DNA from 4 places in the Pseudomaricurvus sp. ABR4_320 genome. Region 1 is predicted to be linked to each of the others. Evidence: predicted binding sites of a transcription regulator. Region 1 holds the regulator's gene; each other region holds the start of a gene.

Region 1 (2,156 bases):
GAGTATAGATCAGACGGATCGCACGGCAATCGAAGTGACGTTTTTGTAGCGCAACGCGTTCTTCCGGGGACGAAAGTATCCAAGTTGTCCAGCGCGTACTTTCATTACTCAAGTGGGAGACAATCGGGTAGAGAAAACTGATGGCGTTTTCTCTCGCGAGTGTTAACTGAGTAATTGAGTTTGGCAGATTATCCGGTAGGAAACTGTCGTCTGAGTGAGCAAAAAGTGATGCTTGGATCGAAGGTGATACGCGTTTAGTTGATGTGCTGCAATTAAATCTGTGTGTCATTAGAGCGAGCTCCTGGAGAGATCTTCCCCAAAAGTGGAGAAGAACCGGTTTTCTTCATACGATAATCAACAGTGTGTTCCGTGTGTAAAAACATCTCTCTGGGCAGGTCTGCAATGGCGCTATTGTCGAAGGCGCCTCTAACGTAAACGAATTCCGTTTTGGCTGCGGGCAACTGAAAACTTTGCTTATTCCGTCATAAATTTCAATCTATGCCCGGTTTCTGTGAGAAGAGCTTTCTTGCCAGTAGCAAACCTCATTTATTCAGAGGTGCCTTTTATCCTGCCTCTAATACAGCAATGTGAGCGCCTAGTTGGGTTTATTTGGCCTACTGGCGGCGAATAACCCCAACGCTGAGTCCTTCAACCGCGAATTCGGTGTCTCGCAAATCAACTTTAATAACCTCGAACTCTGCGTTTTCAGGGTGCAGTTCGACATTAAACTGGGACCTGCCACGAAAGAACCGTTTGACGGTTACTTCATCGCCGATTCTTGCGACAACGACTTCACCGTTGTGAGCCGATTCGGTTTTATGAACGGCTAACAAGTCGCCGTCCAGAATGCCGATGTCCTTCATGCTTTCACCGCTGACTTTCAGAAAATAGTCCGCCGACGGAGAAAAAAAAGTGCTTGGGAGATTGCAGTATTCTTCGATGTGCTCAGCCGCGAGTATGGGATTACCGGCGGCGACTCGGCCGACAACCGGAATGCCCTGATTGTGGTCCGGGAGGCGAATACCTCTCGATGCCCCTGGAACCATTTCAATTGCGCCTTTTTTTGCGAGCGCTTTCAAATGCTCTTCTGCAGCATTGGCTGAGCGGAATCCAAGTTCTCGGGCAATATCTGCTCGGGTGGGGGGATATCCGGTTTCATCGATATGACGCTTAATAAGGTTTAATACTTCTTCCTGGCGTCTGGTGAGCTTTATCATAGCGAGCCTGATGTTTCATACAGTATCTGTGATTATATACAGTGGCTGTTCAGGTGCAAGGATTTCTTTGACCGTGTTTTTCTTTTTCTAGTAATGACCTGTGCGGCTGACGAATGATTGGAAGTCGATGGCAACGCTTGAGCTTCTCGGCACTTCAGGTTTTTAAGAAAATAAGAAGGAGTCCAAGAAGGGAGTGACGGGACGCAGGACATGAAACGTCCTGATCATGTTGGAGCGATGTTTTGTTGTGCCTTATCTCGCTGGAGAATCCAATGATCTCCAGGAGGGGCGTTCATCGTTTGTCGGTGGGAAAATCGCTAGAAGTCTTCCGTTCCGGGAAACAGGTCAGGCTCAATCATCGTTAGCGGGTCTGATAGTGCCGCAAAAGACGGGGAGTCATCGGTAGACCAAAAGCCAGCAGTATCTTCAAAAATGCTCGTAGGGCTTTCTGGAGGCACCGTCGTGATAAGGGGCAACTGTGTCCAGCAATCGTCGTCCAGCTCCGATATGTCGCCATTGGCGTATTGAATTTCAATGGTTTCTGTCGTTGGATCGAGGGCGACCACTTCAAACTTCAGGTGAGAGTCAAGATCTTCATACCAATCGCCGATGATTGGGCCTGCTGGCGTCGGGGTTTGTCGTAGTGCTGACATCTTTGGTACCTCGTTATTGTTGTTTCGTATCTCTTGCGAACAAACATACTCTGTGAAGACAGGCAGGAAAAGATCCGATGAATTAGATGCCAGTCAGCTGGTGTGAGATAGCTGTCAAATTGTTGGCTCGAGGAAAAACTAAGTGCTTGATATTCAAGGGTTCGCTTAATTTATTTTCCTGTCGTAAAGTTCCAATCAGTTCTGATGTGGCAGGTGATCATGCAAAATCTGTCTAACGGTGAGTCGTTGAAATAACATGATTTTCAGTGAGCAGCCGATTTTTCTT
Region 2 (2,156 bases), 230 kb from region 1:
GCTTGCCGAAAGACGCTATTGGCATCCAGTTGTCGAGAATTTAACTCATCCCAGATTAAACGGGCCCAAGAACTGAGGCTGGAAGAGGACAATCAGGTAACTCCGTGGGTGGATTTCGTGTAAGGATAAACTTTTGGCGCAAAATGACAATTCCCGGACTGAAATTTGGCAGGAATAAACCAGCAGTGCTTAGACCGTTTTTCTATTATTGCTTCCATGATCTATTTCGAGGAAAGCACAATGAAATCGGTTAACCCGTCCATTTATCAACAGCACACGTTGGTGGCTCCAATCCACTTCGTTGGACAGGGCCTGCACAGTGGCAAGCCGGTTAGTATGACATTGAAGCCGGCGGTCGCCGACTCGGGATACATTTTTGAGCGCCTGGACGTTGCCCCTGGCATCGGCGAAATTCCTGCTCGTTGGCACACGGTGACCGACACGCGTTTGTCCACAACCATTGCAAATGGTTCCGGAGTGACAGTCAGTACCGTTGAACACTTGATGGCTGCGCTTTTCGCAATGGGCGTTGATAACTGCCGTATTCAGCTCGACGGCCCAGAAGTACCGATTATGGATGGCAGTTCTGACGTATTTGTTGAGCAGATCCAAGCCATTGGCCTAAAGGAACAAACGGCTCCGAGACGCGCCCTGGTGATTACCGCACCCATCGGCGTTTGGGAAAAGGACAAGCACGCCGGGTTCACGCCATTTGGTCAGCCGTGTATAGACATGACCATTGATTTTGAAAATCCGGCGATTGGGCGTCAGTCGTACTCCTACAATCTGATGGATGCAGATTTTGCCGATGAAATTGGTCGTGCACGGACGTTTGGTTTTCAAGAGCAATTAGATACTTTACAGAAACTTGGATTGGCGAAAGGCGGCTCTCTCGACAACGCGATTTTGTTAAATGAGCAGGGGATCGTAAATAAAGAAGGTTTGCGATACACCAACGAATTTGCGCGCCACAAGCTGTTGGATGCGATTGGTGACTTGTCTCTGGCCGGTGCAATTATCGTCGGACGTTTTTCCGGAAATTGCAGCGGACATCAGCTTAACAACGAAGTATTGAGAAAATTACTTCAGCAAGGTGACTGCTGGAGATTTACAACGCTGGAAAACGCGATCGAACATTGGGGTCAGTTTATGGATTCAACATCGAGATTGAAGACTGCCTAAACAGACTCCCTACAACGACTTACCACAACCGGGCTCAGGCCCGGTTTTTTTGTTTGCAATAAAGCAAAGCAGAGACGTAAAATATCTGTACATAAATACAGTTTTTGGAGCGTTTCTGTCCGTTGAGTCCCGTGAATCGGAAAATTCTGCCGCCAACCTACTATTTAGAGCATTTTCTCGAATTTCTAGAGCAACTGGAAACTGCCAGTCGCCATCTGCTGTTTGAAGAGCACCGCCTATTTATCCAGAGGTTTTATCAGCTCAATACGGATTCGCAATGTCTTCTCGTTCGATGCATTTCTCGCAAAGGCCATTTTTTTCATCTGGAAAGCCTGAATTACGCTGAAATCATTGACCAGCCAATGGCGCTGCGTCAACTGAAGGCGGCGGGCTTTGTTGCCTCCATACGAGTCTCGTCGGTTAAATCGTTGATCAAAGGTCTTACCAAACCGCAACTACAGCAACTAATACCCTTGTGCTCGACGGCGAACACGCCATCTAAATCTGCGTCAAAACTACGCTGGATGACGTTTTTTCTCGCTCCGCAACAAGTAAAAGTGCTCGAGGCGCAAGCTCACTCTTTAAATTACATTGAGCTGCAGCATTTGGGTGTTATCGAGTACCTACTGTTCCTTTTCTTTGGTCAGTTGGATGTTGGCCTGTCGCAATTTTCATTGCGAGATCTCGGAATTCTGCAGACGCGAAAGTCGATAAAGAGTCCCATAGCTCGCTTTGAGACTTCTGCAGAGGCCTATAGTGCTTTTCTTTACGGGCGCTTGCGGAGGGATGTTAAGTCCTGGTCTCAAGAGGCGTGTTTGCTAGCAGCCAGTCAATTTTTCAGTTTGCCTGAGGCTAAGGGCGTGCAGGCCAAGATGAGTCGAAGTCGATATTGCTGGTCTTTGGCAAAGGCGGTCTATGGTGCCCACCCTTCGATGGCTATGCCCATATTTTCATCCTCAGATGAACCCAAAGCG
Region 3 (2,156 bases), on a different contig from region 1:
CAGTCGCTGTCTCTCTGTAATCCGAATAGCCGCCAGGCCGGTTTTAGAGAGCTAAGTTGCGATGGGACACTTTGTTCAGGAGCTCGCATCGTGGCGATTATATGGGCGCCAGGAAATGTGCGTAGTAGTTCGTTAGCCATTCCGGGAAAGGAGGCGTTTTTAGAGAGAAATCGACGCTGGGGTCCAAAGACGTAAAGGTGCTTTTGGACGCACGCTCTGTAAAAGCCAAGCACTTTACGTCGATGCTTTTCCGGGGTGTGAGTGTCGAGGCGAGCAATATCCCATAGCCAGGTTGCTTTAGGTAGTGGAATGGTCAGCAAGAAGCAGGCGGTTAGCGGAATCAGCACCAGAAAGTCTTCTTCTGGATCAAGTAAGCTCAAGCGGTGAATGTCGGCTGTTTTTTCAGCGAGCTTTCCTTCCACCCAATCCATAACTCGAGCCAGTGGGCGACCACAAAATCGATCCAGTGCTGCGATGCCAAGAAACAACTTTCTCTGGCTCACGGACAGTGCAAACAGACATTCCCAGAGAGAAAACGTACTTAGTTCACTGTGACGTGCGAGCACCCGGTGCAAGTGAGTGGTGCCTGTTCGAGGCGGACCGACGAGAAAAATCGGGTTGGTGATCGGCTGCTTGCGGTAGCGTGGAAACAGCAATTCATCCAAAAGCAAACCAGCGAGATGCCAAAGCATCCAAAGGATGTAAATCGGTAAGAGTGAGAGCAGTAATAGTGAACCATACCAGCGGCGGCGTCCCATTAAGGGATCGGTCAGTACGATAGCGATCAGCCTTAGATGACGAGCAATGACTAAGAGGTAGAAGTTCAAATTACCATCCCATAACCTTGAGTGGCGCGGGTCTCGCGCCGCAGTCCTCGATTTTGACCATGGTAGGCGCTCATTGAGACAGTTTTGTGACTGTTTGGGGCTAGCTGCCGCTTGCATCTGAAGAACGACTTCGTTACTGTATATAAAAACAGTATTGGCGGGGTGAGTGATGAGGACGCGGGATTGGATAACTGACGGCACCATCGACGGAGACACTTGTCGAGTCGACATTCCATTTGCTGATTTTTTCCGCGCACCTGTGAAGGGGCGGGGAAGCAGTTCGGATTTGCCTGGCCGTTTTGCCCGCCAAATCATCACCCGGGACATTGATGCCCCGATAGACAAGCCAAAAACACAGCTTCGCCAAGAGACGGCAAAGTCGATCATCAGTCGTAACCAATCCCCTGACGTTCCCTTTAATCTTTCCATAAACCCCTACCGTGGCTGCGAGCACGGTTGTGTTTATTGTTTTGCTCGACCAACCCATGCCTATTTGGATTTGTCACCGGGCATCGATTTTGAAACACAGCTCACCGTGAAGCGCAATGCAGCGGAATTGTTTGCCAAGTCGTTACGTAGCCCCTCTTATCGTTGTGAGCCTATTGCCCTGGGCGTTAATACAGACGCTTATCAGCCCGTTGAAAAAGAGGAGGGGGTGGTCAGGAGTATTTTGGAGGTTGCACTGGCGCATCAGCAACCGCTGACCATTATTACGAAGAGTCGATTGATCTTGCGAGACACGGATCTGCTGGAGAAGCTGGCGGCGCAGAATCTGGTGCATGTCGCTGTGAGTGTGACGACGCTGGACAATGATTTGAAGCGTATCATGGAGCCTCGAGCAGCCAGTCCGATGGCAAGATTGGAGGTGATTCGTGCGTTGACGGATGCAGGTGTCCCGGTCGGTACTCTGGTGGCTCCGGTTATTCCTCTGATTAATGATCAGGAGATTGAGGAGATTCTAACCGCCGTGGCAGAGGCGGGGTCGGTCAGTGCCGGTTATGTGTTGTTGCGATTGCCGAACGAAGTCTTACCGCTTTTTGTTGATTGGTTGAAACAGCATTTTCCCGATCGTGTTAAACATATTTTGAGCCGTTTGCGGGATATGCGAGGCGGGCAGCTTTATGAGAATGAATTTGGTCGGCGCATGTCCGGACGTGGGATTTTCGCTGACCTTTTACGTCAGCGTTTTTCGCTCGCGTTGCGTAAATCCGGTATGGCCCATCGTGAAATGCCGAGCTTAAACACCTCAGCATTTCAGGTTCCAGTCGGTCGTGGTCAACAAATGTCATTGTTGTGAATTTGGCGTGTGCTCTTAGAATCGGTAGACAG
Region 4 (2,156 bases), on a different contig from region 1:
AGGGCAATATTAACCAGGCTCCGGCAATCGCCCAAAGCGCTCCCCAGGCCAGGGTGGTTGCGCAAAGTATTGCCAGCAGGCCGTAGATTTGAACCCAACTGGACGAGCAATTAGGGCGTAGAGTAATGATTGTCTGTGGGGAGTCGATCTGTACGCTAACCATGGCGTATTCCCGTGGCGAGAACAAGAGAGAGACTTATTCACTATAGCGCCTGACAAAGAGAAGGGGCTGTTGTGGTTGCAATAAATGCGTTAATTTCCTGAAGTCCCGGCGGAGTGATAGCAGAGGGAGGAGGAGTCTGTTGGAAGAACTGTATCAATTGGCGGCGGGTATCGGTCGCATACTGGTGTCCAGTGGCGGTGTGTTGGGGACGGCTGAGTCCTGTACCGGCGGCATGATTGCCATGGCATTAACGGAAATTCCCGGCAGTTCTGCCTGGTTTCAGGAAGGTTTGGTGACCTATGCCAACGAAAGCAAACAGCGTTTGCTGGATGTGCCAGAGGAATGTTTGCTGCGCTATGGTGCCGTTAGCGAGCAGGTTGTTACCGCCATGACCGCCGGCGTGTTGCGTCGTGGGGCAGATTTTGCCGTGGCCACCAGTGGTATTGCTGGGCCCGGTGGCGGTACGCCTGAAAAGCCTGTCGGAACCGTTTGGCTCTCCGTCGCCAGTGCTAGAGGAACAACAGCGACGCATTTACGGTTGTCGGGTGATCGCCACGCGATTCGCGTTGAGGCTGCTCGTCTTGCATTGAAGGCCGTGCTTGAGAAAATTGAGTCGCAAAAGGCTCTTTAGATTGGGGCTTCAAACCTTAAGCTGATTTGATGGTTCTGCTGTATAAAAACTTAGTGCTGTATTCTTGTACAGTTAATCAATCTGTGCTTGAATTGAAACTTGAAGACGGGGCTGGTTAGTGTGGCGTGAAGATTTGCCTTGGCGAGATGTTCTGGCAAGAAGCACGGCAAGAATATGGACCGCCAGTCACCAAAGAACAGGAAAAAATCGCCGCCATCGGGATGATAGATGGCGGCCGACAAAATGAACCGAACAGAGAATTCATCGATTTAAGAGGGTTATATGGACCAGAACAAAGAAAAGGCGCTACAGGCCGCATTGAGCCAAATCGAACGGCAGTTTGGAAAAGGCACTGTCATGCGTATGGGGGATAAAGAGCGTGAGGCCATCCCCGCGATTTCAACAGGCTCCCTGGGGCTGGATGTCGCGTTAGGAATAGGGGGCTTGCCCAAGGGCCGTATTGTTGAAATATATGGGCCAGAGTCTTCTGGTAAAACGACATTGACCTTGCAAGTTATCGCCGAGGCTCAAAAAGCGGGCGGAACCTGTGCCTTTATTGATGCGGAGCACGCGCTGGATCCGATCTATGCCGAAAAGTTGGGCGTTAACGTCGATGATCTCATTGTATCTCAGCCGGATACGGGGGAGCAGGCTCTAGAAGTTGCCGATATGTTGGTGCGCTCGGGCGCTGTAGATGTTCTGGTTGTCGACTCTGTAGCGGCGTTGACGCCAAAAGCGGAAATTGAGGGTGAGATGGGCGACCATCACGTAGGCTTACAGGCTCGCTTGATGTCTCAGGCCCTGCGGAAAATTACCGGCAACATCAAAAATGCCAATTGTCTGGCCATCTTTATTAACCAGATTCGGATGAAAATTGGCGTTATGTTTGGCAATCCGGAAACCACAACTGGCGGTAACGCATTAAAGTTCTATTCTTCAGTTCGTCTCGACATTCGCCGTATTGGTGCCGTTAAAGATGGCGACGAAGTCATCGGCTCGGACACCCGAGTAAAAGTAGTCAAAAATAAGGTGGCGCCGCCCTTTACTCAAACAGAGTTCCAAATTCTTTATGGCCAGGGCATTAACCGCTACGGTGAGTTGATTGATTTCGGTGTCAAGTTGGGGCTCATGGAGAAAGCCGGTGCTTGGTACAGCTATAAAGGCGATAAAGTTGGCCAAGGTAAAAATAATGTGGTTCGTTACTTGAGAGAAAACACAGAAGTCGCTGAAGAACTGGAAGCGGCGATTCGTCAAGAGCTACTGCCTCTGACGAAAGCCAAAACCAAAGACGGCGTCGCACTGGAAGTTGTAGAGTCCAAGTAACCCACAGTTGACTATGGATAAGAATGAGCCCTGCGTCAT

The links. The regulator LexA, encoded in region 1, represses DNA repair genes until DNA is damaged. The targets are predictions, from matches to a motif close to ACTGTNTNTANANACAGT.
Region 2: the regulator LexA is predicted to act here: its motif matches at 1,267-1,284, upstream of ACXAFR_RS01975 (exonuclease domain-containing protein).
Region 3: the regulator LexA is predicted to act here: its motif matches at 963-980, upstream of ACXAFR_RS05520 (PA0069 family radical SAM protein).
Region 4: the regulator LexA is predicted to act here: its motif matches at 850-867, upstream of recA (recombinase RecA).

What each region holds. Positions count from the first base shown of each region.
Region 1 is NZ_JBSWVF010000001.1:694,492-696,647, reverse strand. Features, by position in the region: gene ACXAFR_RS03045 (hypothetical protein) at 1-289, opposite strand, end outside; gene lexA (transcriptional repressor LexA) at 615-1,217, opposite strand; gene ACXAFR_RS03035 (DUF6763 family protein) at 1,535-1,870, opposite strand.
Region 2 is NZ_JBSWVF010000001.1:461,144-463,299, reverse strand. Features, by position in the region: gene ACXAFR_RS01985 (AraC family transcriptional regulator) at 1-92, opposite strand, end outside; gene lpxC (UDP-3-O-acyl-N-acetylglucosamine deacetylase) at 241-1,182, shown strand; gene ACXAFR_RS01975 (exonuclease domain-containing protein) at 1,314-2,156, shown strand, end outside.
Region 3 is NZ_JBSWVF010000002.1:520,741-522,896, forward strand. Features, by position in the region: gene ACXAFR_RS05515 (sulfotransferase) at 1-827, opposite strand, end outside; gene ACXAFR_RS05520 (PA0069 family radical SAM protein) at 997-2,124, shown strand; gene ACXAFR_RS05525 (TonB-dependent receptor plug domain-containing protein) at 2,140-2,156, opposite strand, start outside.
Region 4 is NZ_JBSWVF010000009.1:212,413-214,568, forward strand. Features, by position in the region: gene ACXAFR_RS18495 (DUF2244 domain-containing protein) at 1-163, opposite strand, end outside; gene ACXAFR_RS18500 (CinA family protein) at 303-794, shown strand; gene recA (recombinase RecA) at 1,077-2,117, shown strand; gene ACXAFR_RS18510 (regulatory protein RecX) at 2,131-2,156, shown strand, end outside.